DNA from 2 places in the Streptomyces tremellae genome. Region 2 is predicted to be linked to the other one. Evidence: riboswitches for the same ligand, from Rfam matches in the RefSeq annotation. Region 2 holds a riboswitch; the other holds the start of a gene.
What was found. A riboswitch is a leader RNA that binds a small molecule or an ion and turns the genes downstream of it on or off. The one in region 2 is predicted to bind glycine.
Positions count from the first base shown of each region.

Region 1: another riboswitch for glycine. It lies ahead of gcvP (aminomethyl-transferring glycine dehydrogenase); the one in region 2 lies ahead of gcvT (glycine cleavage system aminomethyltransferase GcvT).

Region 1 is NZ_BAABEP010000013.1:107,288-122,519, reverse strand. Features, by position in the region: gene ABEA77_RS12660 (DNA polymerase IV) at 1-703, shown strand, start outside; gene ABEA77_RS12655 (PRC-barrel domain-containing protein) at 714-1,124, opposite strand; glycine riboswitch at 1,256-1,353, shown strand; gene gcvP (aminomethyl-transferring glycine dehydrogenase) at 1,541-4,435, shown strand; gene ABEA77_RS12645 (DUF5999 family protein) at 4,545-4,742, opposite strand; gene ABEA77_RS12640 (hypothetical protein) at 5,099-5,713, opposite strand; gene ABEA77_RS12635 (glutamate-cysteine ligase family protein) at 6,480-8,012, shown strand; gene ABEA77_RS12630 (CPBP family intramembrane glutamic endopeptidase) at 8,169-8,972, shown strand; gene ABEA77_RS12625 (PhzF family phenazine biosynthesis protein) at 8,977-9,807, opposite strand; partial or broken gene ABEA77_RS12620 (excinuclease ABC subunit UvrA) at 10,193-10,715, opposite strand; gene ABEA77_RS12615 (VOC family protein) at 11,114-11,530, opposite strand; gene ABEA77_RS12610 (helix-turn-helix domain-containing protein) at 11,541-11,960, opposite strand; gene ABEA77_RS12605 (PadR family transcriptional regulator) at 12,330-12,974, shown strand; gene ABEA77_RS12600 (O-methyltransferase) at 13,204-13,869, shown strand; gene ABEA77_RS12595 (Clp protease N-terminal domain-containing protein) at 14,078-14,596, shown strand; gene ABEA77_RS12590 (EamA family transporter) at 14,708-15,232, shown strand, end outside.
Region 2 is NZ_BAABEP010000007.1:44,233-59,464, reverse strand. Features, by position in the region: gene ABEA77_RS08175 (L-serine ammonia-lyase) at 1-1,112, opposite strand, end outside; gene glyA (serine hydroxymethyltransferase) at 1,288-2,550, opposite strand; gene gcvH (glycine cleavage system protein GcvH) at 2,589-2,966, opposite strand; gene gcvT (glycine cleavage system aminomethyltransferase GcvT) at 3,133-4,248, opposite strand; glycine riboswitch at 4,281-4,389, opposite strand; glycine riboswitch at 4,390-4,487, opposite strand; gene ABEA77_RS08155 (AAA family ATPase) at 4,643-5,299, shown strand; gene ABEA77_RS08150 (enhanced serine sensitivity protein SseB) at 5,344-6,087, shown strand; gene ABEA77_RS08145 (enhanced serine sensitivity protein SseB C-terminal domain-containing protein) at 6,240-7,031, shown strand; gene ABEA77_RS08140 (ABC transporter permease) at 7,464-8,462, shown strand; gene ABEA77_RS08135 (ABC transporter substrate-binding protein) at 8,507-10,258, shown strand; gene ABEA77_RS08130 (ABC transporter permease) at 10,382-11,392, shown strand; gene ABEA77_RS08125 (ABC transporter ATP-binding protein) at 11,389-12,492, shown strand; gene ABEA77_RS08120 (ABC transporter ATP-binding protein) at 12,489-13,601, shown strand; gene ABEA77_RS08115 (trimeric intracellular cation channel family protein) at 13,698-14,357, shown strand; gene ABEA77_RS08110 (thioesterase family protein) at 14,442-15,232, shown strand, end outside.

The DNA of each region.
Region 1 (15,232 bases), on a different contig from region 2:
GGCGCTCGGGCTCGACGAGCGGCCCGTCGTCTCCGACCGGGACGCGAAGTCGGTCTCCGTGGAGGACACCTTCGACGTCGACCTGCACGACCGGGTGCGGGTGCGCGCCGAGGTGGACCGGCTCGCGGAGCGCTGCGTGCAGCGGCTGCGGGCCGCGGGCAGATCCGGCAGGACGGTGGTGCTGAAGGTCCGCAGGTACGACTTCTCGACGCTGACGCGCTCCGAGACGCTGCGCGGGCCCACGGACGACGTCTCGGTGGTGCGGGAGGCCGCGGGGCGGCTGCTCGACGCCGTGGACACCACGGGCGGCGTGCGGCTGCTGGGGGTGGGCGTCACGGGGCTCGCGGACTTCACCCAGGAGGACCTGTTCGCGCAGGCCGGCCCGGGGGCCGGGGTGGACGCGCCGGTCGCCCTGCCCGACGAGCCCGCGGCGGCTGCGGAGCCGGCGCCGCCGCAGGCCCCGCCCGACTCCGCCGCGACGGCCCGGAAAGAGCGGCGGTACCAGGCGGGCCACGACGTGCGCCATGCCGCGTACGGGCCCGGCTGGGTGCAGGGGAGCGGGGCGCGCCGGGTCACGGTGCGTTTCGAGGAGCCCGGCTCGCCGGTGGGCCGGGTGCGGACGTTCTGGCTGGACGACCCGGACCTGGAGCCTTCGGATCCGCTGCCGCTGGTGCCCGGGGGCCGCCGGGAGGCGAGCAGCTAGCGGCGGGCGGTCAGTCGTCCTGGCCTGCGACGTGGCCGAAGTCGCGTTCCGCGTCCCGGTCGGAGAGGGCGGCCGGGTGCTCGGGCGGGGCCGCGGGCGGCAGTTCGAGGCCGTAGTGGTGGTAGAGCTGGAGCTCCTGCTCGGGGGAGAGGTGGCGGCCCACGCCGAAGTCGGGGGCGTCCTTGATGAGGGAGCGCTCGAAGGGGACCCGCAGGGTGTTGTCGACGAGGGCGCTGGGTTCGAGGGGGACGAACGCGTCCCTGCTGAACAGACCCGTGCGGACGGCGGCCCACTCGGGGACCCCGGTGGCGTCGTCCAGGTAGACCTCGTCCACCGTGCCGATCTTGTGCCCCGCGCTGTCGAACGCCTTGCGGCCGATCAGACTGCGCGGATCGATGTCGGTCTCCACGGTGCCTCCCATAGGTCGCATCTGAGGCAAATACTACAAAAAGGTGCTTCTGGTGGCGCGCCCGGTGGGAGCCGCGAGAGGGCGGGCGTGAGGCAGCGCACCAGGGCCGGTGGCGACTCCGCTGGTAGGCTGGCAGAGGCCACTGACCCCGCGCGGGAGAGTCCTCCGGCAGCCCGCCGGGGGCGCCGAAGGAGCAAATCCTCCCCGGAATCTCTCAGGCACCCCGTACCGCGCGGACGAGGTCACTCTGAAAAGCAGGACGGGCGCCCACGGCCTCCGCCCTCACCGACGGTGAAAACCGTCCCGCGGCGCGCCGCGCGGGGCAGGTGAAGCTCTCAGGTCCATGACAGAGGGGGAGGCCGTCCGGGCACCGCTCGCCGCCGAGCGGAGTCCCACGCAGGTCGCGCCGACCAGGAGGCCCTCCGCACATGACCGCCCACCGCAAGACGCTCGCACAGCTGGAGCGCGGCATCCCCTTCGAAGACCGCCACATCGGGCCCGACGCGGCGGCCCAGGCCAAGATGCTCGCCCAGATCGGCTACGGATCGCTGGACGAGCTGACCTCCGCGGCGGTCCCCGACGTGATCAGGAGCGCCGAGGCGCTGAACCTGCCGGGGGCCCGCACCGAGGCCGAGGTGCTCGCCGAACTGCGCTCGCTCGCCGACCGCAACCAGGTGCTCGCGCCGATGATCGGGCTCGGCTACTACGGCACGTACACGCCGCCGGTGATCCTGCGCAACGTGCTGGAGAACCCCGCCTGGTACACCGCCTACACCCCGTACCAGCCGGAGATCTCGCAGGGGCGTCTTGAGGCCCTGCTGAACTTCCAGACGATGGTCGCCGACCTGACGGGGCTGCCCACCTCGGGCGCCTCGCTGCTCGACGAGGGCACCGCAGCGGCTGAGGCGATGGCCCTCGCGCGCCGCGTCGGCAAGGTCAAGGAGGGTGTCTTCCTGGTCGACTCCGACGCCCTGCCGCAGACCGTCGCCGTGATCCGCACCCGCGCGGAACCCACCGGAGTCGAGGTCGTCGTGGCGGACCTGAGCGACGGCATCCCCGCCGAGGTGGCCGGGCGCGGCGTCTTCGGCGTCCTGCTCCAGTACCCGGGCGCCTCAGGTGCCGTGCGCGACCCGCGGCACGTGATCGAGCAGGCCCACGAGCTCGGCGCGATCGTCACCGTCTCCGCCGACCTGCTCGCCCTCACGCTGCTCACCCCGCCCGGCGAACTGGGCGCGGACATCGCGGTCGGCACCACCCAGCGCTTCGGCGTCCCCATGGGCTTCGGCGGCCCGCACGCCGGCTACCTGGCCGTTCGCGAGAAGTTCGCCCGCAGCCTGCCGGGACGCCTCGTCGGCGTCTCCGTGGACGCCGACGGCGACAGGGCGTACCGGCTCGCCCTCCAGACCCGCGAGCAGCACATCCGCCGCGAGAAGGCCACAAGCAACATCTGCACCGCGCAGGTGCTGCTCGCCGTCATGGCCGGCATGTACGCCGTCTACCACGGTCCCGAAGGGCTGCGCGACATCGCGCGCCGCACCCACAGGTACGCCACGGTCCTCGCCGCGGGCCTGCGGGCCTGCGGTGTCGAGGTCACCGAGGACGCCTACTTCGACACGCTCACCCTGCGCGTGCCCGGCCGGGCCGCCGAGGTCGTCGCCGCGGCCCGCGAGGGCGGCGTCAACCTGCGGCTCGTCGACGCCGACCACGTCTCCGCGGCCTGCGACGAGACCACCGGCCGCGCCCAGCTGGTCGCCGTGTGGACCGCATTCGGTGTGCCGGGCGGCGCCGAGCAGATCGAGGCGCTGGACGCCGAGGCGGCCGACGCGCTGCCCGAGGCCCTGCTGCGCACCGGCGAGTACCTCACCCACCCGGTCTTCCACAACCACCGCTCCGAGACGTCCATGCTGCGCTACCTGCGCCGCCTCTCGGACCGGGACTACGCGCTCGACCGCGGCATGATCCCGCTCGGCTCCTGCACCATGAAGCTCAACGGCACCACCGAGATGGAGCCCGTCACCTGGCCCGAGTTCGGCGCCCTGCACCCCTTCGCGCCCATCGAGCAGGCGCAGGGCTACCTCACCCTCGTCCGGGAGCTGGAGGAGCGCCTCGCCGAGGTCACCGGGTACGACGCGGTGTCGCTCCAGCCCAACGCCGGCTCCCAGGGCGAACTCGCGGGCCTGCTCGCGGTGCGCGCGTACCACCGTGCCAACGGGGACACGCACCGCACCGTCTGCCTGATCCCGTCCTCCGCGCACGGCACCAACGCGGCGAGCGCGGTCATGGCGGGCATGAAGGTCGTCGTCGTGAAGACCAGCGAGTCCGGCGACGTCGACGTCGAGGACCTGCGCGCCAAGATCGAGCAGCACGGCGACGAGCTGGCCGTCCTCATGGTCACCTACCCGTCCACGCACGGCGTGTTCGAGGAGCAGATCGGCGACGTCTGCGCCGCCGTGCACGACGCGGGCGGCCAGGTCTACGTGGACGGCGCCAACCTCAACGCGCTGGTGGGCCTGGCCAAGCCGGGCCGCTTCGGCTCGGACGTCTCCCACCTCAACCTGCACAAGACGTTCTGCATCCCGCACGGCGGCGGCGGTCCCGGCGTCGGCCCGATCGGCGTGCGCGCGCACCTCGCGCCGTACCTGCCCAACCACCCGCTCCAGAGCGCCGCGGGCCCCGAGACCGGCGTCGGCCCCGTCTCGGCCGCGCCGTGGGGCTCCGCGGGCATCCTGCCGATCTCCTGGGCGTACGTCCGGCTCATGGGCGGCGAGGGCCTGGCCCGCGCCACCCAGGTCGCGGTGCTCGCGGCGAACTACGTCGCCAAGCGCCTCGAACCCCACTACCCGGTGCTCTACACCGGCCCCGGCGGGCTCGTCGCCCACGAGTGCATCATCGACCTGCGCCCGCTGACCAAGGCGACCGGCGTCAGCGTCGACGACATCGCCAAGCGTCTGATCGACTACGGGTTCCACGCGCCGACCATGTCGTTCCCGGTCGCGGGGACGCTGATGATCGAGCCGACCGAGAGCGAGGACCTCGCGGAGCTCGACCGGTTCTGCGCGGCGATGATCGCGATCCGCGCGGAGATCGAGAAGGTCGCGACGGGCGAGTGGGGCACGGACGACAACCCGCTGCGCAACGCGCCGCACACGGCGGCCGTGCTCGGCGGCGACTGGCCGCACCCCTACAGCAGGGAGACCGCGGTCTTCCCGCCCGGCGTCTCGGCGGCGGACAAGTACTGGCCCCCGGTGCGGCGCATCGACGGCGCGTTCGGCGACCGCAACCTGGTCTGCTCGTGCCCGCCGCTCGACGCCTACGAGCACTGAGCGCGCCGGGCGCGCGGCCGTGATCCGCGCGCCCCTGGCACACCACAGGGCCCGGCCCGAGCGTCCGCTCGGCGCCGGGCCCTGTGCCGTATGTGCCGCCGCGCGCGGCTCAGGCGGCCGTGGCGGCCCTGGGCGTACGGTGCGGCGCGACCACCCGCCCGTCCGGCAGCAGTTCGCCGGTGTCCTCGAACAGGACGACTCCGTTGCACAGCAGGCTCCACCCCTGCTCGGGGCGGCTCACCAGGGGGCGGGCCGCCTCGCGGTCGGCCGAGCGGGCGCTGGGACAGGCTGGTTGGTGGCGGCACATGGGCGGGTTCCCTCGCGTGGTGGGTGCTGTGGCGCTCCGGGACTCGGGGTCCCGTCCGCGGGCGGCCGGTGAGGTGGCGCCCCCTGGTGGGGCGGCGCCGGGTTTCGAGCGCGGTGCGCGTTGCATGAACTGCCCCCGTCTCTCTCGTCAGGACCCCGCCAGTCTGGTCCCGCGAGGGGCGCGGCGCGGGGATTTCCCCGCAGCACGCCGCACCGGCACCCGGGCCGTCACCCGGTCGGCCGCTCGGCCCAACTCGGCCGTGGTGGATGCCCGTTGGTCCTGCCGTGCCACGCATTCACGCGCGACGCCCCGCGGCCGGTCCGGCCGCGGGGCGTCAGAAGCCGCTGCGTCGCAGGTCAGGCGGGGGTACCCAGCAGGGGCGCGGGAGCGAGCCGCAGCCGGATCACCGGAAGGAGCTCGGCCGCCCGGTGCGGCCGGTGTGCCGCGAAGCCGGGAGGCGCGGGCGCCAGCGGCACCAGCAGGTCCGCCGGGTCCACCGCGCCGGCGGCGGGGTCCGCCTCCGTGTCCCCGTGCAGCCACAGCGTCAGCATGTAGAGCCCCGGCACGGACAGCAGCCGCGGCTGGTACCCGGCCGTCAGCCCCTCGGCCTGCCGCAGGGCCCGCTCGGTCGCCGTGACGTAGGGGCCCTCGAAGAAGCGGGAGAAGGCCCAGCCGTCGGCGGTGAGCATCGTGTCGGCGGCGGCGACCAGCCGGTCCCCCGCGCGGATGGCGAAGCGCCATCCCGTCAGGCGGGTGTGCGGGGCGGGCTCCGAGCCGTCGAGCGGGTCGGGCGCGGTGAGGACCGCGGGCGCGTCCAGTACGTGGAGCGGAAGCGGGAGTTCGGGGCTCAGCGCGCCGCCCGCGGACCGCAGGGCCGGGGTCGGGGCCTCCCGTACGGCGGCGGGGGAGCCGAGGGCGGCGAGAACGCTGCGCAGGGCGGGTGCGGGTACCGGGGGGACATGCAGCGGCATGGTGGGTTGCCTCTCGCTCAGGAGACAGGGTGCAGCGCGGGTGCGGAAGGAGGTGCGGACGGCTCTGTCGGCGTGCGGACTCGGAAGCGTGATCCGGGGGCCTGGGCCTTGCGCCCGCTTTCCACCTCGTCCGCAAAGTTTATACGACGCGTGTTCACGCGATGTTTCTTCTAGCTGTCGTGACTATTGCGGGCAAGTCACTATCCGGCCCCACTCGTGAGCCTCTTTGCTAGAAGAATTTCGTGCACGCCCCTCCCCGCCTGCGAGGATGTGCCTGAGCCGGACGGCCGAAAGGAGTCCAGCATTTTTGCGTCACATTGTGTACCGTGCGGCGGTCCATGCCGTCTGTCGTATGTCGAGGGCACATGCTCCGCGCGTGCGGCCGCCACCGTGCCCGACGCCTTGCCCGTTCCCTGCCCGCGACCGCGCTCGCGACCCTGTGCCGCCGAGTCCAACCGTATGCCGGAAAGGCGCGTCGCAGGGCTGGAACGCGGAAGCGGGGCGGCGCCGCGGCAGCGGGCGTGGGCCCGCCGCCCCGGAATGCGGCGGGCATTCCGGGGCGGCGCGGAACGCGCGCACGAACCTCCGGCACAGTCGTCCTGTATGTGCCGCGTCGCCCTTCCCGCTATTCACCGCCGGTGCCCCGGGGTGTCCTGGGGACGCTCCCCGCGGTGTGCGCGGGACGTTAGGGATCACCTCGCGGGGGCATCATCGAGCGAGGCGCGCGCACCGGCCGCGGGCCGTCCACGCCGAGGAGGACACGTCGATGGGTGAGAAGGTCGAAGCGGCGAGCTTTGATCTGGCCGGCCGCGAGCAGTACCGCAAGAGGCTCAGGCAGTGCCTCTCGGTGTTCGGGAGGCTGCTCGCCGAGAAACGGTTCGACAAGCCCAGGAATCTGATGGGGCTGGAGATCGAGCTGAATCTCGCGGGCTCTGACGGCCTGCCCCGGATGATGAACCACGAGGTCCTCAGCCGTATCGCGAGCCGCGATTTCCAGACCGAACTCGGGATGTTCAACCTGGAAGTTAATATCGCGCCGCACCGTCTGAACGGACGGGTTCTCGACCAGCTCGCGGAGGAACTCCGCGCGGGGCTCGGATACGCCCACCGCAAAGCCGAGGAGGTGGACGCGGGCATCGTGATGATCGGAATCCTGCCGACCCTCGGCCACCACGACGTCGGCTCGGGAAGCCTGTCGGCTGTCGACCGCTACACCCTGCTCAACGACCAGATGCGGGCCGCGCGCGGCGAGGACTTCCGCCTCGACATCGAGGGCGTGGAGCGGCTGGTCGCCACCTCGCCCTCGATCGCCCCTGAGGCCGCGTGCACCTCCGTGCAGCTCCACCTCCAGGTCACCCAGGAGCGGTTCGCCGACGTGTGGAACGCGGCGCAGGCCGTCGCCGCCGTGCAGATCGCCCTGGGAGCCAACGCGCCGTTCCTGTTCGGCAAGGAGCTCTGGCACGAGTCGCGGCCGCCGCTGTTCCAGCAGGCGACCGATGTGCGGCCGCCCGAGCTCCGGGTCCAGGGCGTCCGGCCGAGGACCTGGTTCGGGGAGCGCTGGATCGACTCGCCGTACGACCTCTTCGCGGAGAACCTGCGCTACTTCCTGCCGCTGCTGCCGATCATGTCCGACGAGGACCCGCAGAAGGTCCTCGACGACGGGGGAGTGCCCGCCCTCCAGGAACTGGCGCTGCACAACGGCACCATCTACCGCTGGAACCGCCCGGTGTACGAGGTCGCCGACGGTGTGCCGCACCTGCGGGTGGAGAACCGGGTGCTGCCCGCGGGGCCCACCGTCACCGACGTCATCGCCAACGCCGCCTTCTACTACGGGCTGGTGCGCGCGCTCGCCGACGACTCCCGGCCGGTGTGGAAGCGGATGCCGTTCTCCGCCGCAACGGAGAACTTCGACACCGCCTGCCGCCACGGCATCGAGGCCGAGCTGCGCTGGCCGCGGCACGGCAGGTCGTCGGGGCTCGTCACCAGGCCCGCCGTCGACCTCGTACGGGAGGAGCTGCTCCCGCTCGCGGCCGCCGGGCTCGACGCGTGGCAGATCGAGCCCGCCGACCGCGACCTGTACCTGGGGGTCATCGAGGAGCGCTGCAAGCGGCGGATCAACGGGGCGTCGTGGCAGGTCGGAACGTTCCACCGGGCGCTGGACGCGGGGCTCGAACGAGACGCGGCGTTCGCCGCCACCACCCGGCGGTACTGCGAGCTGATGCACCACGGCAGTCCAGTGCACACCTGGCCCGTCGGCTTCCCCGGCCCCGACGAGTCGGGGCGCCTGCCGTCGCACTGAGCGCGCCCGGCGACACGCGCGGGCGGCGGCGTCCGGGCGGGTGCGCCGCCGCGCTGCCGCCCCGGCCGGGTCGCGGGGCGTTCGCACAGACACCCGGCGTAACTTGTGCACGTCGGCCCCGCGCGCCGACCCAGACGCGTACCCGTGGAGGCCGGTGTGCAGGTGGAGGCAGGGGCCGTGACCGAACCCCGTCCCGGAGACACGACCCTCACCCGCAGAGCCCTGCGGACCGAGACCCTGATCGTGCTGGCGCTCTCCCTCGGAGCGAGCGGCGTGTCCGCGCTCATCAGCTTCATCGGCTCGGTCACCAAGGGCGGTTCGCTCAAGAACCAGGCCGCCAACCTCAACGCCTCGGCGGCCCCGGGCCGCCCGTGGCTCGACCTCACCTGGCAGCTGTTCGACATCGCGACCGCCCTGGTGCCCGTCGTCCTCGTCGCGTACCTGCTGTTCCGCGAGGGCAGCAGCCTGCGCGCGATCGGATTCGACCGGCGCAGGCCCGGCTTCGACCTCGGCTGGGGCGCCGCGATCGCCGCCTGTGTGGGTGGCGTCGGCATCGTCTTCTACCTGTTCGCGCAGGGCTCGGGCGCCAACCTGACGGTGGTGCCCGAGTCGCTGCCCGACGTGTGGTGGAAGTACCCCGTGCTGGTGGTCTCCGCCGTGCAGAACGCCGTGCTCGAAGAGGTCGTCGTGGTGGGCTACCTGCTGCGGCGGCTCGACCGGCTCGGCTGGACACCGGTGGCGGCGCTCGCCGGGAGCGCCGTCCTGCGCGGCTCGTACCACCTGTACCAGGGGCTCGGCGGCTTCGCGGGCAACCTGGCGATGGGCGTGGTCTTCGTCCTGCTCTACCGCAGGTGGGGCCGGGTGGGACCGCTGGTCGTCGCCCACTCCCTGATGGACATCGGCGCCTTCGTCGGCTACGCGCTGCTCGCCGGGCACGTCAGCTGGCTGCCGACGCTCTGAACGCTCACCCGTCGGCCGGTCCCGCCCGCAGCTCGCCGTCGACCACGGTGACCGCCGTACCCGTCAGGAGCGTACGGTCCCCGCGCAGCGACGTCACCACGCGCCCGCCACGGGCCGACGCCTGGAACCCCGTCAGCGTCTCCCGGCCGAGCCGGGCCGACCAGAACGGCGCGAGGGCCGTGTGCGCGCTGCCCGTGACCGGGTCCTCGGAGAGACCGATGCCGGGGTAGAAGGCGCGCGAGACATAGGCGTACTCCTCCTCCGGACGCGCGGCGGCCGCCGTGGCCACCACGCCGCGGCCCGGGAGGTGCCTGAGCGCGTCGACATCGGGTGCGAGTTCCCGTACGGTCCGCTCGTCGGCCAGCTCGACCAGCAGGTCGCCGAGCCGCTCCGACGTGGCGTGCACCGAGACGGGCGTGGCGCCGAGCGCCTTCTCCACGCCGTCCGGGACCGGGACCCGCGTCAGCGTCGACGTGGGGAAGTCCAGTGTGATGCGGCCGTCCGCGTGCGCGTCGGCCGTCAGCACGCCCGAGAGCGTGCGCAAGCGCACGGGCCCCGCGGCCAGTCCTGCGGAGCGCAGCACGTGCGCGGTGGCGAGGGTGGCGTGGCCGCACAGGGCGACCTCGGCCTCAGGGGTGAACCAGCGCAGCGCCCAGTCGGCGCCGCCGTCCGGCGGCAGCGGGTGCGCGAAGGCGGTCTCGGAGAGATTCACCTCGGCCGCCACCTGCCGCAGCCAGGAGTCGGAGGGGAAGCCGGCGGTGTCGAGCAGCAGCACCCCGGCCGGGTTGCCCTCGAAGGGGCGCTCGGCGAAAGCGTCGACGATTCGGATACGCATGGCGCAGACCGTAGGCCGCGGGGACGCGCCCCGGCCAACGCCAATCCGCGCCGGGTGGCCCCCGCGCCGGGGCGTGAGCCCGTGCCGGTGGCCGCCGGACGGGCACACCGCCCGCTGGCAGTCCACCGGCCCGGCCGGGGCCCGTCGGCTGGTGGGGGCGGCGGCCGGGCGGGGGACTCGCCGTGCGGGCGGCCCACCAGGCGTGCGGCGCCGGGTGGGCCGGGACGGCCGGACCGCAGGCAGGCGGGGCCGGCCGGCGGGGGCCGGGTATCGGGCGGGCCATGAGCCCGACCGTCCGGTGTGCGACGTCGTGTCGGGTGGACGCCCCGGGGCCCGCGGCACAGCGGCGCACGCCGGCTCCGCGGCCGGGATCCGGCGCGGTGCGTCAGGTGCCGACGTAGGCGGCGAGGTGTGCGGCTGTGCGGGTGGTGCGGGCGGGTGGTGCGGGCGGCGACCAGGCCGGCGGGTGTGCCCCCGAACACGACCCGGCCGCGGTCGTGGCCCGCGCCGGGACCCAGATCGATGATCCAGTCGGCGTGGGCCATCACCGCCTGGTGGTGCTCCACGACGGCCACCGACGTGCCGGAGCCGACCAGGCGGTCCAGCGTCGCCAGCAACTGCTCGACGTCCGCCAGGTGGAGGCCCGCCGTCGGCTCGTCCAGCACGTACACGCCGTCGCCGCCCTCCGCGGGCTTGTGCGCCGCCAGCTTGAGCCGCTGCCGCTCCCCGCCCGAGAGCGTGGTCAGCAGCTGCCCGAGCTTGAGATTGCCGAGTCCCACGTCCGCCAGCCTGCGCAGCACGGCGTGGGCCGCGGGGGTGCGCGCCTCGCCCGCGCAGAAGAACTCCTCGGCCTCGGCCACCGACATCGCGAGCACTTCGCTGATGTCGCGCCCGCCGAGGCGGTGTTCCGCGTAAGGCCGGGCGTTCCAGCCGCCGCCGGTGGAGCCGGGGACGGTGAGGGCGCCCTCGGCCAGCGATTTCGAGGCGTCGTAGAGCCGGGCGGGGGCGATGTCGGAGACGGAGCCGCGGCCCTCGCAGCGCGGGCACATTCCGCCGGTGCGCCGGAAGGTCGCCTTCACCGCCTTGCGGTCGCCCCGCTCCACGGTGATCGCGCCGCTGGCGCTGACCGAGGGGACGTTGAAGGCGTACGCGTGGGGCGCCGGGCGGGGCGTGGGGGGGCGGGTGTGCGGATGGTGCGCCGGGCGGGCGCGGGCTGTGCGCCGGGCGGGCTCGGACCGGTGGGCTTGCCGACTGTACGGTCCCCGGCCGCGCGCCGGCAGGGCCCGTGCCGGGCGGCGCCGTGCCGTCAGCCCCTACGTGGCTGGTTGAAGCGCAGCATGTTGCCCGCCGGGTCGCGGAAGGCGCAGTCGCGGACGCCGTAGGGCTGGTCGACCGGCTCCTGGAGGACCTCGCCGCCCGCGGCGCGGATGTGTTCGAAGGTGGCGTCGCAGTCGTCGGTGCTGAAGATGACGCCGCGCAGCAGGCCCTTGGCCAGCAGCTCGGCCATGGCCCGGCGGTCGGCCTCAGAGGCGTTCGGATGGGCGAGCGGGGGTTCGAGGACGATGGCCACGTCGGGCTGCGACGGCGAGCCCACCGTCACCCATCGCATCCCCTCGAATCCGACGTCGTCGCGCACCTGGAGGCCCAGGACGCCCCGGTAGAAGGCGAGCGCCTTGTCGTGGTCGTCGACGGCGATGAAGCACTGGGAGAGTGTGATGTCCATGCGACTCAAGCTACGGGCGGGATGTCGCCTCTGCTTCTCCGTTCCTGACCGGTCGTGTGTGGAGCCTCGCGACGCAGGCCGGGATGGCGGCGCCCTCGTCGTGGCGGCGGGCCCGGTAGGTGCTCGGGCTCTCGCCGACGAGTGCGGTGAAGCGTGAGCTGAAGGACCCGAGCGACGTACAGCCGACCGCCCAGCAGACCTCGGTCACCGACAGGTCCCCGCGGCGCAGCAGCGCCTTCGCCCGCTCGATCCTGCGCGTCATGAGATAGCTGTACGGCGTCTCGCCGAAGGCGGCGCGGAAACTGCGGGAGAAGTGGCCGGCCGACATGAGCGCGCCGCGCGCGAGCGCGGGCACGTCGAGCGGCTCCGCGTACTCGCGGTCCATCCGGTCACGCGCCCGGCGCAGTCGGACGAGGCTCTCCAAGTCCATGCCCCCACCTTCGCACGGGCCTCGGACAGCGGTGGCCGGCATCCGCCCCGGCCCGGTGCCCTGACGTGTCGCCGCCCGCGCGGCCCGCTCCAGCCGCTCGCGGTAGGCCGACCGCCACGCGGCGTCGCCCGCGGGCACGTCGCTGCTGCCCTCACGCGTCCCCACGGAGGGCGCGCGGGGTCTCCCGGTGTCGGCGACCGCCCTTCAGCCGCCCTTGACCGGTGGCCACTGGTGCGCGCCAGGACAGTCCTTGCAGGTCGGGTGGGGGGTTGTCGTTGAGCTGTTTCCGATATATCGTTGAGGCATCGCGATCGGTCTTCGATCGAACGCGGAAAGGTGTACGACATCGAGGGGAGAAGGAGTACCGACATGCAGGGAGCACACGGATACGAGCACGAACACGGGCATGAGCGCGGGCCGGGGTTCGGGGGGCCCTGGGGGCGCGGGGGGTTCGAGGGGCGGCGTGCCGCCTTCGGGCCGTTCGGGCCGGGGTTCGGCGGGCCCGGCGGGCCGTTCGGCGGTGGCCGCGGACGCGGCGGCGGCCGGGGGCGTGCCCGCAAGGGCGACGTCCGCGCCTCGATCATCGCGCTGCTCAAGGAGCGGCCGATGCACGGCTACGAGATGATCCAGGAGATCGGCGAGCGCAGCGGCGGGGCCTGGCGGCCCAGCCCCGGTTCGGTCTACCCGACCCTCCAGCTGCTGGAGGACGAGGGGCTGATCGCGAGCCGCAGCGAGGGCGGCAAGAACCTCTTCACGCTGACCGACGCCGGTCGCGCGGAGGCCGACTCGGTCCCCGACGCGCCCTGGGAGGACGCGGGCAGGGGGATCGACTGGGAGACCATGAACGAGATCCGCCAGGCCGGGTTCGGCCTGATGGAGGCGTTCGGGCAGGTCTGGAAGACCGGCAGCGCCGACCAGCGCAAGAAGGCGCTCGGGGTCATCAACGAGAGCCGCAAGAAGCTGTACCTGATCCTCGCCGACGACGACGAGGGCGCCGCGGGCGACGAGGACTGACCCTCCTCGACGGCCCGTGGGGCGGTCTGCCGACGACGCCGGGGGGAGACGAGCGGGAGAACGGGGAAAGGGGGGGCGGCGGGGCTCCGTGGCCGGGTGCCGCGGGGCCACGCCGGTCTCCGGGAGGGGGCGCTTAGGGGGCGCTTACGGTGCGGACGGCGGGGCAGGCGCACCGCCCGTGCGGGAACCGCGCCGCAAGGGGCGTGGGAGACAACAGTTGGGGAGTCGTATGACCGAGACATGGACCGCGGTGGACGCGTACCTGGGAGACTGCCTGGTGCCGCACGACGAGGCGCTCGACGCCGCGCTGCGCGCCGGCGAGGCTGCGGGGCTGCCGCCCATCAGCGTCACGCCCCACCAGGGGAAGCTGCTGCACCTCATCGCGCAGATCCAGGGTGCGCGCCGGATCCTGGAGATCGGCACACTCGGCGGCTACAGCGCCATCTGGCTCGGACGCGCGCTGCCCGACGACGGCCACCTCGTGACCCTGGAGGCCGATCCTGTCCACGCCGACGTGGCGCGCAGGAACCTCGCCCACGCGGGGCTCGCCGACCGGACCGAGGTACGGCTCGGGCCCGCGCTCGACACCCTCGCCGCGCTCGTCGAGGAGGCCGTGGACCCCTTCGACCTGGTCTTCATCGACGCGGACAAGCCCAACAACCCGCGCTATCTGGAGTGGGCGCTCAAGCTGACCCGGCGTGGCAGCGTGATCGTCGGCGACAACGTCGTACGGGGCGGCGCCGTGGCCGACGCGGGAGCGGCCGACCCGGGTGTGCGGGGCATCAGGGAGTTCCTCGAACTGACCGGCCGCAACCCGCGCCTGTCCGCCACCGCGGTGCAGACCGTCGGCGCGAAGGGGTACGACGGGTTCTCGCTGGCGCGCGTCATCGCCTGAGCCGCGCCGCGCCGCGCGCGGGGCCGCGAGAGGCACGGCGGCCCCGCGCGCAAGGCGGCGCGAGCACTTCCGCCGGTGCCGGGCGTCCGTACTCCGCGATCTCATCCGCAAGGATGACGAGCCGTGCGGCCCGGCCCAACCAGTGACGGACGGGCGGATGCTTCCCGCCGGGGATGCCCTGGTGGGATGAGACTGATGTGGTGGAAGTGTGCAACGCCCCATCCCGCGGGGGAGTGGAACCCCCGCCGCCGTCCCCGTCGACCTCGACGCCCGGATCACCGTGGAACTCTCCTCGGTGGTCTCGGGCGCCCGCAGGCGCGCCCACCGGGACGGCGACGGGCAGCTCGACACCGCCCATCTGCTGCACTCGCTGCTGGAGTCCGACCCCGAGGTGCGCGCCGTGGTCGGCGACGGCGGTCAGGCGGCCCGGGTGCTCGGCTATCTGGTCCAGCGCAGCATCGGCTACGGCCTGCGCTGGCACGGCACCGTCGAGGACTCGGGCGCGGTGCCGCGTGTGACGCAGGCGGGACGCGGGGGCTGGTCGCCCGCCGCGGCCGCCGCGCTGGAGTACGCCCTCACCCGCGCGGCAGGGGACGGCGCCCGCCGGGCCCGCGGCGTCGACCTGCTGGCGGGACTCGCGGCCGACCAGGAGTGCCGGGCCGTCGAGGTCCTGGCCCGCGCGGGCGTCGACGCGGACGAGCTGGCCGGCCGGCTCGCCGAGGCGTGAAGGGCCCCGGCGGCCCGAGCAGGACCGTCGTAACCCAGGCTGCCGTACACCGGACCGCCGTACAGGGGTCACGGTGGTTACGCTCCTGACGCGGACTGTCATGATGGCGCCATGCGTCTCACTCAGGGCGGTCCCCCCGGCGGTCGGGGGAGCAGTCTCGGTCTCGCACTGGCCTCAGCCGTTGCCTTCGGCGGTTCCGGTGTCGCCGCCAAACCGCTGATCGAGGCGGGCCTCGACCCGCTGCACGTCGTCTGGCTCCGGGTGACCGGCGCCGCCCTGCTGATGCTGCCGGTGGCCGTCCGCCACCGGGCGCTGCTGACGCGCAGGCCCGCACTGCTCGCCGGGTTCGGACTGTTCGCGGTGGCGGGCGTCCAGGCGTGCTACTTCGCCGCGATCTCCCGCATCCCCGTGGGCGTCGCGCTGCTCATCGAGTACCTGGCGCCCGCCCTCGTCCTGCTCTGGGTGCGCTTCGTCCAGCGCAGGCCGGTGTCCCGGTCGGCCGCGGTGGGCGTCGTGCTCGCGGTGGCGGGGCTCGCGTGCGTGGTCGAGGTGTGGTCGGGACTGAGCGTGGACGCGCTCGGGCTGCTGCTCGCGCTGGCCGCCGCGTGCTGCCAGGTCGCGTACTTCGTCCTCTCG
Region 2 (15,232 bases):
ACCTGCTCGGCGCTGCCGCCCAGCACCTCGGCGAGTGCGCCCGCCGCCATGGAGCAGGCGGAGCCCACCTCGCCCTGGCAGCCGACCTCGGCGCCGGAGATGGAGGCGTTCTCCTTGAACAGCATGCCGATGGCGCCCGCGGCCAGCAGGAAGCGGACCACGTCGTCGTCGCGCTCCCGGGCGGTGGCGTCGTGGGCACAGAAGTTCATGTAGTAGTGCAGGACCGCGGGGATGATGCCCGCGGCGCCGTTGGTCGGCGCGGTGACGACCCGGCCGCCCGCCGCGTTCTCCTCGTTGACGGCCATGGCGTAAAGGGTGATCCACTCCATGGCGTGGGCGTGCGGGGCGCCCTCGGCCCGCAGCTGCCTCGCGAGGTTCGCGGCCCGCCGCCGCACCTTCAGGCCGCCCGGCAGATTGCCCTCGCGGGACATGCCGCGGCTGACGCACGCCTGCATGACCTGCCAGATCTCCAGCAGCCCGGCCCGCACCTCGTCCTCGGTCCGCCAGGCACGCTCGTTCTCCAGCATCAGCGCGGAGATCGAAAGGCCGGTCTCGCGGGAGCGCCGCAGCAGCTCGTCACCGGTGCGGAAGGGGTGCTTGAGCACCGTGTCGTCCAGCTTGATGCGGTCCTCGCCCACGGCCTCCTCGTCCACCACGAAGCCGCCGCCCACCGAGTAGTAGGTCTTCTCCAGCAGCACCTCGCCCGCCGCGCCGTACGCGGTGACCTTCATGCCGTTGGCGTGGTAGGGCAGCCGCTTGCGCCGGTGCAGGACCAGGTCCTTCGACGGGTCGAAGGCGATCTCGTGGGCGCCGAGCAGGCGGAGCGTGCCGGAGGTGGAGATACGTTCCGCCTCCTCGTCGGCGCGCTCCACGTCGACCGTGCGGGGCGCGTTGCCCTCAAGGCCGAGCAGGACCGCCTTCGGCGTGCCGTGGCCGTGGCCCGTCGCGCCGAGCGACCCGTACAGCTCCGCGTGGACCGAGGCGGTGTGCACCAGCAGGCCCTCGTTCTTCAGCCGGCCCGCGAACATGCGGGCGGCCCGCATCGGGCCCACCGTGTGCGAGCTGGAAGGGCCGATGCCGATCGAGAACAGGTCGAAGACCGAGATGGCCACGGAAGGACTCCTTGCTGGTCGGCGGAGGCCGCCTGCCACCGGTAGAGGGCCGGCGCCGCCGCGGGGGATGCCGGCGGCCGGAAGACGGGACAGTGGCGCACGGCGGGGCACCGCGCACCACACTCCAGTGTGACGCGGCGCCCCGCGAGTGTCCTGACACGGTGTGTACGGGTGACTACAGCGTCGGGTACAGCGGGTGCTTCGCGGCGAGCGCCGCCACTCGTACGCCCAGCTCCTCGCGGTCGAAGGCCGGCTTCAGCGCCTGCGCGATGACATCCGCCACTTCGGCGAAGTCCTCCGCGGTGAAGCCGCGGGTGGCGAGCGCGGGGGTGCCGATCCGCAGACCCGAGGTGACCATCGGGGGCCGCGGGTCGTTCGGCACCGCGTTGCGGTTCACCGTGATGCCGACCTCGTGCAGCCGGTCCTCCGCCTGCTGCCCGTCGAGCTCGGAGTGGCGCAGGTCCACGAGGACCAGGTGGACGTCCGTACCGCCGGAGAGCACGGAGACGCCGGCCTGGGCCACGTCGTCGCGGCCGAGGCGCTCCGCGAGGATGCGCGCGCCCTCCAGGGTGCGCCGCTGGCGCTCCTTGAAGTCGTCGGACGCGGCCACCTTGAACGCGACCGCCTTGCCCGCGATGACGTGCTCAAGGGGGCCGCCCTGCTGGCCGGGGAAGACCGCCGAGTTGATCTTCTTGGCCAGCTCGGCCGTCGAGAGGATCACACCGCCGCGCGGGCCGCCGAGCGTCTTGTGCGTGGTCGTCGTCACCACATGGGCGTGCGGCACCGGGTTCGGGTGCAGCCCGGCGGCGACCAGGCCCGCGAAGTGCGCCATGTCGACCATCAGGTACGCGCCGACCTCGTCGGCGATCCGCCGGAACGCGGCGAAGTCCAGCTGCCGCGGGTACGCCGACCAGCCCGCCACGATCAGCTGCGGCCTGGTCTCCTTGGCGAGGCGCTCCACCTCGGCCATGTCGACCTGGCCGCTCTCGCCGTCGACGTGGTACGGGACCACGTTGTACAGCTTGCCGGAGAAGTTGATCTTCATGCCGTGGGTGAGGTGCCCGCCGTGCGCGAGGTTCAGCCCCATGATCGTGTCACCGGGCTTGAGCAGCGCGAACATCGCCGCCGCGTTGGCCTGCGCCCCCGAGTGCGGCTGCACGTTCGCGTGCTCGGCGCCGAACAGCGCCTTCACCCGGTCGATGGCGATCTGCTCGACCACGTCGACGTGCTCGCAGCCGCCGTAGTAGCGGCGGCCCGGGTAGCCCTCGGCGTACTTGTTGGTGAGGACCGAGCCCTGCGCCTCCATCACGGCGACCGGGGCAAAGTTCTCCGAGGCGATCATCTCCAGCGTCGACTGCTGGCGGTGCAGCTCGGCGTCGACCGCGGCGGCCACGTCGGGATCGAGCTCGTGCAGCGGGGTGTTCAGGAGCGAAGACAAAGCGGATCAGTCCCTGGTGTCGATTGCCGTCAGTGGCGTCAGTTGCCGGCGAACTCGGTGTACTCGTCCGCCGAGAGCAGGTCGCCCGGCTCGTCGGAGACCCGGACCTTGAACAGCCAGCCGCCCTCGAAGGGCGCCGTGTTGACCAGCGACGGGTCGTCCGCCACGTCCTGGTTGACCGCGGTGACCTCGCCGGAGACCGGCGCGTACAGGTCGCTGACCGACTTGGTGGACTCCAGCTCGCCGCAGGTCTCGCCCGCGGTCACCGTGTCCCCCACCTCCGGGAGCTGCACGTACACGACGTCGCCCAGGGCGTTCGCCGCGAACTCGGTGATGCCGACCGTCGACACGCCGTCCTCGGCGGCCGTCAGCCACTCGTGCTCCTTGCTGTAGCGCAGCTGCTGCGGGTTGCTCATGACCTGGATTCTCCTGTACGCGGGTGGGCGGCCGGAAACGGCCGGGTCGGACGGGGTGGGGCGGCCGCCGCGCGGGGCGACCACCGCCGTGGAAACCGTAAGGGCCGTAGGGGCCGCGGAAGCCGTAAAGGCCGTGAAAGCCGTCGAAGCCGTCGAAGACGACCTGTCACTTCTGGCGCTTGTAGAACGGCAGGGCCACGACCTCGAACGGTTCGTGGTTGCCGCGGATGTCGACGCCGACCCCCTCGGCGCCGGGCTCGGCGTGCGCGGTGTCGACGTACGCCATCGCGATCGGCCGGCCCAGGGTGGGGGAGGGGGCGCCCGAGGTGACCTGCCCGACGACGGCGTCCCCCACGACCACGTGGTAGCCGGCCCGCGGCACCCTGCGGCCCTCCGCGACCAGGCCGACCAGCTTGCGCGGCGCCTTCACCGCGGCCAGCTCGGACGCCGTCGCCAGCGCCGTGCGGCCCACGAAGTCGCCCTCCTTCTCGAACTTCACGACCCGGCCGAGCCCCGCGTCGTACGGGGTCAGCGCCGTCGACAGCTCGTTCCCGTACAGCGGCATGCCGGCTTCGAGGCGCAGGGTGTCGCGGCAGGACAGGCCGCACGGCACCAGGCCGGCGCCGGCGCCCGCGTCGGTCAGCGCCTGCCACAGCCGCTCCGCGTCCGAGGGCGCCACGAACAGTTCGAAACCGTCCTCGCCGGTGTACCCGGTGCGCGCGATCAGCGCCTCGACCCCGGCGACCGTGCCGGGCAGGCCCGCGTAGTACTTGAGGCCGTCGAGGTCCGCGCCGGTGAGCGACGCCACGATGCCGGGCGAGGCCGGGCCCTGCACGGCGAGCAGCGCGTACGCCTCGCGGTCGTCGCGCACCTCGGTGTCGAAGCCGGCGGCGCGCGCCGTCAGCTCGTCCAGCACGACCTGCGCGTTGGAGGCGTTGGCGACGACCATGAAGTGCTCGTCGCCGAGGCGGTAGACGATCAGGTCGTCGAGGATGCCGCCGTCCTCCTGGCAGATCATCGTGTAGCGGGCGCGGCCCACGGCGAGGGCGCCGAGGTTGCCGACGAGCGCGTAGTCGAGCGCGGCGGCGGCGCCGGGGCCCGTCAGGGTGATCTCGCCCATGTGGGAGAGGTCGAAGAGGCCCGCGGTGGTGCGGACGGCGTGGTGCTCCTCGCGTTCGCTGCCGTACCGCAGCGGCATGTCCCAGCCCGCGAAGTCGGTCATGGTGGCGCCCAGCGCGCGGTGCACGGCGTCGAGCGCGGTGCGGCGGGGTGACGGGCTCATCGGTGGCTCCCAGGGATGAAGGGCGAGGACGGTCCTCCCCATCTGTCATCGGAACCTGAGAGGTTCGCCATGACCGCCCGGTCAGGGTCATGGCTTGCACCTTGGGTGGGGCACGCTCGGCGGCCCGCTTTTCAGATCTGCCTCGCCCGCGCGGTAACGGTGCCTGAGAGATTCAAGGGAGGAACTTGCTCCTTCGGCGCCCGCCACCGAGGTGGCCGGGACTCTCCCGCGCGGATTCAAACGGCCGGTATGCAGTTGGCGCCGCCATCATCGCACGCGCGCCCTGCCGCGGAAACCTCGGTCGCCATTACCATCTCTTTACCCGGGGTGGCCGGGGCGCGGCGGGGCGCCCCCGTGCCCGGGAGGCGGCGGACGACCGCGACAGGGGGCGGCCATGGCGGTGCGCGGCACACGGAACATTCCCACCCGAGCCCGTACGGGCTCGGGTGGGGGCGGCACGCGGGTGCGTGACTTACGGGGCGGGGCCTGCGCCCCGCCGGGCGGCCTGGTCTTCGCCGAGGGCGACCTCGTCGTCGTGTCGGGCCTGCCGGGCAGCGGCAAGTCCACCCTCATCCGCAGGGCGGCCGAGGGCGGCGTCGACTCGCAGGACGCGCGGGAGCGCTGGGCCGGGCGGCTGCCACGGCTGCCCTATGCCCTGTACCGGCCCGCCGTGCGCCTCGCCCACTACGCCGGCCTGTGGCGGCTGCTGCGCACCGGGCGCAGCGCCGTCGTCCACGACTGCGGCACCCAGCGCTGGGTGCGCCGCTGGCTCGCCCGCGAGGCGCGCGGCCGGGGCCGAGCCCTGCACCTCGTCGTCCTCGACGTCTCGCCCGAGGTGGCGCGCGCCGGGCAGCGGGCGCGGGGCCGCGCCGTCTCCCGCTACGCGTTCGCCCGGCACCGCAGGGCGGTGCGCGCCCTGCTCGCCGCCGTCGAGTCGGCGCGCCTGCCGGCCGGCTGCCACTCGGCCGTCCTGCTCGACGGGGACGCGGCGCGCTCGCTCGGCGCGATCGCTTTCACCGTCCGCTCCACCGGGGCCGACCCGGACCATTAAGGTGCCTTTGCGGAACCGTTGGGCAGGGCGGAGGACGAGGCACAGTGGACACGGCATGGCCGGGCAACGAACTCGAAGAGGTGCTCGCCGCCTCGCTCGGCAGTGAGTCGGCGGGCGCGTGGCTCGTCGAGGTGCTGGGGCGCAGCGACATCTGGGTCCCGCTGCCCGAGGGCGGAGGCCCTCAGAGCACCGGCCTCGACGTGCCCACCGTGGAGATAGCGGGCGGGGCGTACGTCCCGGTCTACAGCTCCCAGGAGCAGTTCCTGCGGTGCGTCGGCACCCACATGTCCTTCACCGTCGCACCCGCCCGCGACTTCGCGCGCGGCCTGCCGCCGCAGCTCGGCATCGCCGTGAACCCGGGCGGCGTGGTGGGCGTGCCGCTGCCGCCGCCCGCGGTCGCCGAGCTCTGCCGCAGTGGCCGCACCGCGCTCGACGGTCCTGAGAGCGGCGGCCGGGTCCGGCTGTTCGAGCCCGACTGGCAGGACGAGCCGGTGGACTTCCTGCGGGCCGCGTCCGAGGAGTTCGAGGGCTCAGGTGTGGTCGCCGACGCGCGCCGCGCGCTCGCCTCCGTCGAGGGCGGTCCGCACCAGTTGTTCGTCGGTGTGCGACTCGTGCCGTGGGGACCCGCGGACGGCCACGCCGCCCTCGACGCACTGGGCCGCGCGCTCGGCCGCGTGCACGTGCCGTGGCAGGTGAACCTGCTGCTGCTCGACATGGCCCAGGAGGACCTGGTCGCCGAGTGGATGCTCGACCGGGTCCGCCCCTTCTACCAGCGCGAGCAGGCCTGATGGCGCGTCGCCGCGCCACGCCCCGGCGTCACGCCTGTGTCAGTACCGCCGCCTAAGCTGGTTTGATGTCGGGGGCGCCGGGACCGCGTGCCCGGGGGGACGGGCCCGAGGGCAGGGGGTCCGACGGCGAGGACAGAGGGGCGGGAAGCGGAGTGAGCGCGCCAGGCACCGCGGAGGCCGGGCACATCGAGCAGATGCTGCGCCAGGTGGCACCGGGGCGTTACGACGCCTACGAGGCGCTGCTGCGCGCGCTCGCCGACGACACCGCGGGCCGGGTCTGGATGCTGCTGTGGCAGGGCACCCCGGGATTGCCCACCGCGCAGTACGGCAACATGCAGGTCGAGGGGTACGGCTACGCCCCGTGCGTCACCTCGGCCCAGGAGCTCGCCGCCAGCGGCTGGACCCGGGCCCACGAGGTCGTCGCCGGCCGCGACATCGCCCGCACCCTCTACCCCGAGGGCTGGGGGATCTGGCTCAATCCGCACGCCCCCGGCGGCGGCCTCGGCATCCCGTGGCCCGATCTGCGCCGCATCGCCACCGGTCTCGACCGGATGCCGGCAGGACCGCTGCGGATCTCCGAACCCGCCGTGCAGATCCCGCAGTTCTACGCCCTGCTCACGCAGAACGCACACCGCACGCCCGCCGTCAGGTCGCTGTGCCGCGCCTGGGTGCAGCCCGCGCTCGGCACCCCGTACCTCGCCGTCGGGCTCGACCTGTACGAGACCGGCGCCGCAGCGGTCGAGTCGGTGCGGGAGATGATGCGCCAGTCGGTGACCGCGGTCCCCGAGGGGCTCCCCGTGTCGACGGTCGCGATGGCGGACGACCGCGACCCGGTCGCGATGTGGCTGCGCGCCAACACGCGTCCGTTCTACGACCGCGACGCACACCGCGCCGCCGCGCCCGCCGGCGGCTACGGGTATCCGCCGCCCGCACACCGCCTCTGACGCGTCTCCCGCGCGGCCCGCGCGGGGGCTCCCACCGCACCGCGCGCTGCTCGGACCGCGGTCCCGGACACACCGGCTGACCTGGGCGGGGATGTCCGGAAAGGTCCGCTGAGCAGTACCCAGCGTCCGTATACCGGGACCCTGAGCGATGCATCACGGTTGGGCAACCATTCCCCGTGGGGTCTGGTGCGTGATCGAGCACTCGCAGAAGACTCCCACCAGCACACGGTCCAGGGCCGAGGTCGCCTTCGTACCGAGGGGAAGCGGCCCGCGCACCGCACGGACCGGTCCCCGCGCCGGAACCGGGACGGGCAGCGTGCATCATGTTGATCAGAAGCTGATCAGTGAATCGGCCGCCACAGCGGCGTAGTTCCGCCATGGCGGCGGTCATGGGCCGGTCACCATCGGCCGAGAAGAGGGGTCTCCAGCGCAATGACGGCACCAATAGAGACCACCAAGTCTGCTGCGAGCGTGCAGCCGGAGGCGGTCCTCGCGGGCGCCGGGAGCAAGCAGATCGAGGGCCGTTCGCTCGGCAAGATCGCCTGGACCCGCCTCAAGCGGGACAAGGTCGCGATGACCGGCGGCGTCGTCGTGGTGCTCCTGATCCTTGTCGCGATCCTGTCGAAGCCCATCCAGGCGGTGTTCGGGCTGGACCCGGACGCCTTCCACCAGAGCCTCGTCGACCCGGTGCTGCTCGCCCCCAAGGGTGGTTTCGGCGGCATCAGCTGGCACCATCCGCTCGGTGTCGAACCGCAGACGGGGCGTGACATCCTCGCCCGCGTCCTGGACGGTTCCTGGGTCTCGCTGCTCGTCGCGGGCGGTGCGACGCTCCTCTCCGTGGTGATCGGCGTCATCATGGGCGTCGTCGCGGGCTTCTACGGCGGCTGGGTGGACAGCACCATCAGCCGCGTGATGGACACCTTCCTCGCCTTCCCGCTGCTGCTGTTCGCGATCTCCATCTCCGCGACGCTCCAGGGCAAGGCGTTCGGGCTCAGCGGCCTCACCCTCCGCATCGCCGTGCTGATCTTCGTGATCGGCTTCTTCAACTGGCCCTACATGGGACGCATCGTCCGCGCGCAGACCCTGTCGCTGCGCGAGCGCGAGTTCGTCGAGGCGTCCAGGTCCCTGGGCGCGAGGGGCGCGTTCATCCTCTTCAGGGAACTGCTGCCCAACCTGGTCGCGCCGATCCTCGTGTACGCGACGCTGCTCATCCCGACCAACATCCTGTTCGAGGCGTCCCTCAGCTACCTGGGCGTCGGCATCGAACCGCCGCAGTCCTCCTGGGGCGGCATGCTCAACCAGGCCACCGACCTCTACCAGGTCGACCCGATGTTCATGGTCATCCCCGGTGTAGCGATCTTCGTCACCGTTCTGGCCTTCAATCTGCTGGGGGACGGGCTGCGCGACGCACTCGACCCCCGTGGCAAGTAACAGCGGCCGTGCCGCACCGGACTACCGAGGGGGACATCCTCACGATGAAGAACAGAAGGACGGCCGCGGCGATCTCCGCGCTGCTGGCGCTGGGGCTCGGCGCCTCGGCCTGCGGGGGCGGCGGCTCGAACGACAGCAGCGGTGGCTCCGCGAAGGCGAACACCGCGGTCGACGGCATCGCCAACAAGACCACCAAGAAGGGCGGGACGGTCACCGCGGAGATCTCCAGCGGCGCCGACTCGCTCGACCCGGGCAACACGTACTACGGCTGGGTGCAGAACTTCTCCCGGCTCTACGCGCGTACCCTCATGACGTTCAAGCCCGCGCCGGGCAAGGAGAACCTCAAGGTCGTGCCCGACCTCGCGACGGGCCCCGGCACCGGCAGCGCCGACGCCAAGACCTGGACGTACCACATCCGCAAGGGCGTGAAGTTCCAGGACGGCAGCGAGATCACGTCGAAGGACGTCAAGTACGCGATCGAGCGCAGCAACTTCGCGCCCGAGGCCCTCTCCAACGGCCCCACGTACTTCAAGACGTACCTCGCGGACGACTCCGGCTACAAGGGTCCCTACAAGGACAAGTCGGCCGACGGGCTCAAGTCGATCGAGACGCCCGACCCTTACACGATCGTCTTCCACCTGAGCAAGCCGTTCGCCGACATGAACTACCTGGCGACGTTCACGCAGACCTCCCCGGTGCAGCAGAAGCTGGACAAGGGCGCCTCGTACCAGCAGAACATGCAGTCCACGGGCCCGTACAAGTTCGCGTCGTTCAACGAGAGCACCGGCGCGACGCTCGTACGCAACCCGCAGTGGGACCCCAAGACGGACCCGATCCGCAAGGCGCTCCCCGACCGGATCGTCCTGAAGTACAACGTCAACCAGACGACGATCGACGAGCACCTGATCAACGACACCTCCACCGTGGACATCCAGGGCACCGGCGTCGCCTCCAAGACCCAGCCGAAGCTCCTGGTCAACCCCAAGGAGAAGGCGCAGACGGACAACCCGTACGCCGGCGTCACGCAGTACCTCGCGCTGGACAACAAGGTGAAGCCGTTCGACAACGCCGACTGCCGCACCGCCGTGCAGTACGCGGTCGACAAGGCCGGCATGGTCGACGCGGTCGGCGGCTCCGTGAAGGGCACGCCCGCGTCCACGGTCATCCCGCCCACGGTCGCCGGCTACAAGAAGTTCGACACGTACGCGACGTCGGGCAACAAGGGCGACCTCGCCAAGGCCAAGCAGTACCTGGCCAAGTGCGGGAAGCCCAACGGCTTCTCCACCACGCTGACCGCCCGCTCCGACCGTCCTGACGAGGTCCTCGCGGCGACCCAGCTCCAGGAGACGCTGAAGAAGATCGGCGTCAACGCCAGCATCAAGACCTTCCCCGGCAGCAAGTACTTCACCGACTTCGCCGGTGTCCCGGACTGGGTCCACAAGAACAACGCCGGCATGATGATGATGGCGTGGGGCGCCGACTGGCCGACCGGCTACGGCTACCTCGACCAGATCGCGGACGGCCGTGCCATCAAGCCCTCCGGCGGCACGAACCTCTCCGAGCTGAACGACAAGGCGATCAACGACGAGTTCGACAAGGCCATCGCCACCGTCGACAACACCCAGCGCAACGCCGAGTGGGGCAAGATCGACCAGATGATCATGAAGCAGGGTTCGATCGTCCCGCTCTTCTACAAGAAGAACCTCCTCTACCGTCCGGCGTCCGCCGCGAACGTGGAGGTCACTGCCGCCTACCTCGGCATGTACGACTACACGACCCTGACCTCGACCAAGTAGGAGCCCCTCCGGGGAGCCCCGCGCTCCCCGGAGCACTCCGAAAGCATTCCCCCCTGAAAGGCAGGTGAAGGCGTCGGGCCCGCCGGGTCCCACCCGGTTCGGCCGGCCCGACGCCGCACGGCTGTGGCTGCGTACATCATCCGACGCGTCTTCGCCGCGGTATTGCTGCTGCTGGTGGTCAGCGCAGTCACCTTCGCGATCTTCTATCTCCTTCCGCGTGCCGCAGGGCAGACCATCGAGTCGATGGCCGCCCAGTACGTCGGCAAGAGCCCCGACCCCACGGTCATCAAGGCCGTCATCAAGAACCTGGGGCTCGACCAGCCGATCTACGAGCAGTACTGGCACTTCATCAAGGGCCTCGTCGCCGGCGCCGACTACAAGTTCGGCCCCGACCCCGCCCACTGCCCGGCGCCCTGCTTCGGCTACTCCTTCAAGACCCACACCGCCGTCTGGCCGCAGATCCAGCAGCGCGCCCCGATCACCTTCTCGCTCGCCATCGGCGCCGCGGTGATCTGGCTCGTCACCGGCATCGCGACCGGCATCCTCTCCGCCCTCAAGCGCGGCTCGGTCTGGGACCGCCTCGCCATGGGCATCTCGCTCATGGGCGTCTCGCTGCCGATGTTCTTCACCGGCCTCGTGCTGCTCGCGCTGTTCAGCTTCAACTGGCTCCAGATATGGAACGTGCACTACGTGCCGTTCACCCAGAACCCCGGCGAGTGGGCGTGGAACCTGATCCTTCCATGGGTCTCGCTCGCCTTCCTCTACTCCGCCCTCTACGCGCGGCTCACCCGCGCGGGAATGCTGGAGACCATGGGGGAGGACTACATCAGAACGGCCAGGGCCAAGGGCCTCGTCGAGCGGCGGGTCGTCGTCAAGCACGGCCTGCGCTCCGCGCTGACCCCGCTCATCACCATCTTCGGCATGGACTTCGCGCTGCTGCTCGGCGGCGCCGTCATCACCGAGTCGGTGTTCTCCTTCCAGGGCCTCGGCGCGTACGCCATCCAGGGCGTCACCGGCAACGACCTGCCGATCGTCATGGGCGTGACGCTGCTGACGGCCTTCTTCATCGTTGTCTGCAATCTGCTGGTGGACCTCGTGTACGCCGCGATCGACCCCCGGGTGAGGCTCTCATGAGCGACACGCACAAGGACGCCGCACAGGACGCCGCACAGGACGCCGCCCCGCAGGCCGCGCCCGGGGCTGCCGCCGCGGAGCGCGAGTTCCTCTCCGTACGCGACCTGCGGATCCACTTCGACACCGACGACGGCCTCGTCAAGTCCGTCGACGGCGTCAGCTTCGACCTCAAGGCCGGCGAGACCCTCGGCATCGTCGGCGAGTCGGGCTCGGGCAAGTCCGTGACCTCGCTCGGCATCATGGGCCTGCACACCTCCGACCGGGCCAGGATCTCCGGCGAGATCTGGCTCGACGGCGAGGAGCTGATCGCCGCCGACCGGGAGCGCGTCCGGACGCTGCGCGGCCAGAAGATGGCCATGATCTTCCAGGACCCGCTCTCCGCGCTCCACCCGTACTACACGGTCGGCGCGCAGATCGTGGAGGCGTACCGCGTCCACAACAAGGTGGACAAGAAGGCCGCGAAGAAGCGGGCGGTCGAGATGCTCGACCGGGTCGGCATCCCCGAGCCCGCCCGCCGCTTCAACGACTACCCGCACCAGTTCTCCGGCGGTATGCGCCAGCGCGCGATGATCGCGATGGCGCTGGTCAACAACCCGCAGCTGCTGATAGCCGACGAGCCGACGACCGCCCTCGACGTGACCGTCCAGGCGCAGATCCTCGACCTCATCCGCGACCTCCAGAAGGAGTTCGGCTCCGCGGTCGTCATCATCACCCACGACCTCGGTGTGGTCGCGGAGATCGCGGACCGGCTGCTCGTCATGTACGCGGGCCGGTGCATCGAGCGCGGACCCTCGGACCAGGTCTTCGAGCAGCCCCAACACCCCTATACCTGGGGCCTGCTGGGATCGATGCCGCGCATCGACCGGGAGCAGACCGACCGGCTCGTGCCGGTCAAGGGCTCCCCGCCGAGCCTCATCAACGTGCCGTCGGGCTGCGCCTTCCACCCGCGCTGCCCGTACGCGGACGTCCCCGCCGACAACATCACCCGCACCGAGCGGCCCGAGCTGCGGGCGGTCACCGGCGACCACTTCTCCGCGTGCCACATGACACGCGAGCAGCGCGAGAAGATCTGGACCGAAGAGATTGCGCCGAAGCTGTGAGTGAACCGACGAAACAGGCGACGAACACGGGACCGGCCGCCGCGGCCGGCCCCGCCGCGCCCGAGCCGCTGCTGCGGGTCACCGACCTGGCCAAGCACTTCCCCATCACCAAGGGGCTGCTGAAGCGGAAGGTCGGCGCGGTCCAGGCGGTCGACGGGCTCTCCTTCGACGTGCGGCCGGGCGAGACGCTCGGCGTGGTCGGCGAGTCCGGCTGCGGCAAGTCGACGATGGGCCGGCTGGTCACCCGGCTGCTCGAACCGACCGGCGGCTCGGTCGAGTTCGAGGGCCGCGACATCACGCACCTGTCCACGGGGCAGCTGCGGCCGATGCGCCGCGACGTGCAGATGATCTTCCAGGACCCGTACGGCTCGCTGAACCCGCGCCACACCATCGGCGGCATCGTCGCCACCCCCTTCAGACTCCAGGGCGTCACGCCTGAGGGCGGTGTGAAGAAGGAGGTCCAGCGACTGCTGGAGCTGGTGGGGCTCAACCCCGAGCACTACAACCGCTATCCGCACGAGTTCTCCGGCGGCCAGCGCCAGCGCATCGGCATCGCCCGCGCGCTCGCGCTCAAGCCGAAGCTGGTCGTCGCGGACGAGCCGGTGTCCGCGCTCGACGTGTCGATCCAGGCACAGGTGGTGAACCTCCTCGACGACCTCCAGGACGAGCTGGGCCTCACCTATGTGATCATCGCGCACGACCTGTCGGTCATCCGGCACGTCTCCGACCGCATCGCCGTGATGTACCTCGGCAAGATCGTGGAGCTCGCCGATCGCGACGCGCTCTACGCCGCGCCGATGCACCCGTACACCAAGGCGCTGCTGTCCGCGGTGCCGGTGCCCGACCCCAAGCGGCGCGGCGGCAAGAGCGACCGCATCCTGCTCAAGGGCGACGTGCCCTCGCCGATCGCGCCGCCGAGCGGCTGCCGCTTCCACACCAGGTGCTGGAAGGCGACCGAGGTGTGCCGCACCACGGAGCCGCAGCTCGTCGAGCTCGCGCCCGGCCACCGCACGGCCTGCCACCACCCGGAGAACGCGGCGGACCAGCAGCCGCAGGACGCGGCGAAGCCGCTGGCCCCGGCTGCGTCCCCCGCGGCCCCCGGGCAGTAGCCCGCGGACGCGGAGCCCGGTTCGGAGTGATGCGCGGCCGGCCCGCCGCCTCGCGCGGCGGCGGGCCCGCCGGGCCGCCACCGGCACAATTGCCGGGTGGTAGTCGAACTGTTCAGGCCCTCCGTCCAGCACGTGCTCGACCTCGTCGGGATCTTCGTCTTCGCGATCTCCGGCGCCCTGCTCGCCGTCCGCAAGAACTTCGACGTCTTCGGCATGGCGGTGCTCGCTGAGGTCACGGCGCTCGGCGGGGGGCTGTTCCGCGACCTGATGATCGGCGCGGTGCCGCCCGCCGCCTTCACCGACCTCGGGTACTTCGTCACGCCGTTCGTCGCCACGGCGCTGGTGTTCTTCCTGCACCCGCAGGTCGAGCGCATCCAGGCCGGGGTGTACGTCTTCGACGCGGCCGGCCTCGGCCTGTTCTGCGTCACCGGCACCACCAAGGCGTACGAGTACGGGCTCGGCCTGACCGCGTCCGCCGCGCTCGGCACCGCGACGGCCGTCGGCGGCGGTGTCCTGCGCGACGTGCTCGCCAACGAGGTGCCCTCGCTGCTGCGCTGGGACCGCGACCTGTACGCGGTGCCCGCCATCGTCGGCGCCGCGCTGACCGCCGTCTGCGTACGCCTCGGGGTGTTCGGCGCCCTCACCGGGACCCTGGCCGCGCTGGTGGCCTTCCTGGTCAGGCTGCTCGCCATGCGCTACCACTGGCGGGCACCGCGCGCCTGGCGGCGCAGGTCGGAGGCGGTCGAGGAGCCGTAGCCGCCGCACCGGCGCCGGGTGGTGCGCGCCAGGGTTCACCCGGACCTAAGCGACCGGTCAGTAGGGGACGGTACGGTAAGGGCCATGGCACAGGCATCCCTCGGCGACAGCGAGTTCGACCGTGACACCGCCGTCACCCGGCGCACGCCCGGCACCTACACGGCGGTGCTGTCTCCCGGCTGGTCCATCATCCGGGCCCTCAACGGGGGCTACACGCTGGCCACCGCGGGCCGCGCGCTCTCCCGCGCGCTGCCGCACCCCGACCCCTTCTCCATCACCGCCCACTACCTGACGCCCGCCGCCCCGGGGCCCGCCGGGATCCGCACCGAAACCGTCCGCACCGGCAGGACCGTGTCGACCGGCACCGCCGCGCTGGTCCAGTACGCGCAGGACGGCACCGAGGTCGAGCGGCTGCGGGTGGTCGCCACCTACGGAGACCTGGACGACCTCACCGACGAGGTGCGCACCAGCGCCAAGCCGCCCGCCATCGCCCCGCGCGAGGAGTGCTTCAGAAGCTCGGACGCGCCGGGCGACATCTTCGCCGACTCCACCCTGCTCCAGCGGCTCGACGTCCGCATGGACCCCGCCACCTGCGGCTGGGCCGTCGGCAGGCCGTCAGGGGCCGGCGAGATGCGCGGCTGGTTCGGGCTCGCCGACGGGCGGGACCCCGACCCGCTCTCCCTGCTGCTCGCCGTGGACGCGCTGCCGCCCGCCGCCTTCGAACTCGGCGTCACCGGCTGGACCCCGACCGTCGAGCTGACGGTGCACGTGCGCGCCCGCCCCGCGCCGGGACCGCTGCGCGTGAGCATCGCCACACGCAACCTCGCGGGTGGCTTCCTCGAAGAGGACGCGGAGGTCTGGGACAGCGCCGACCG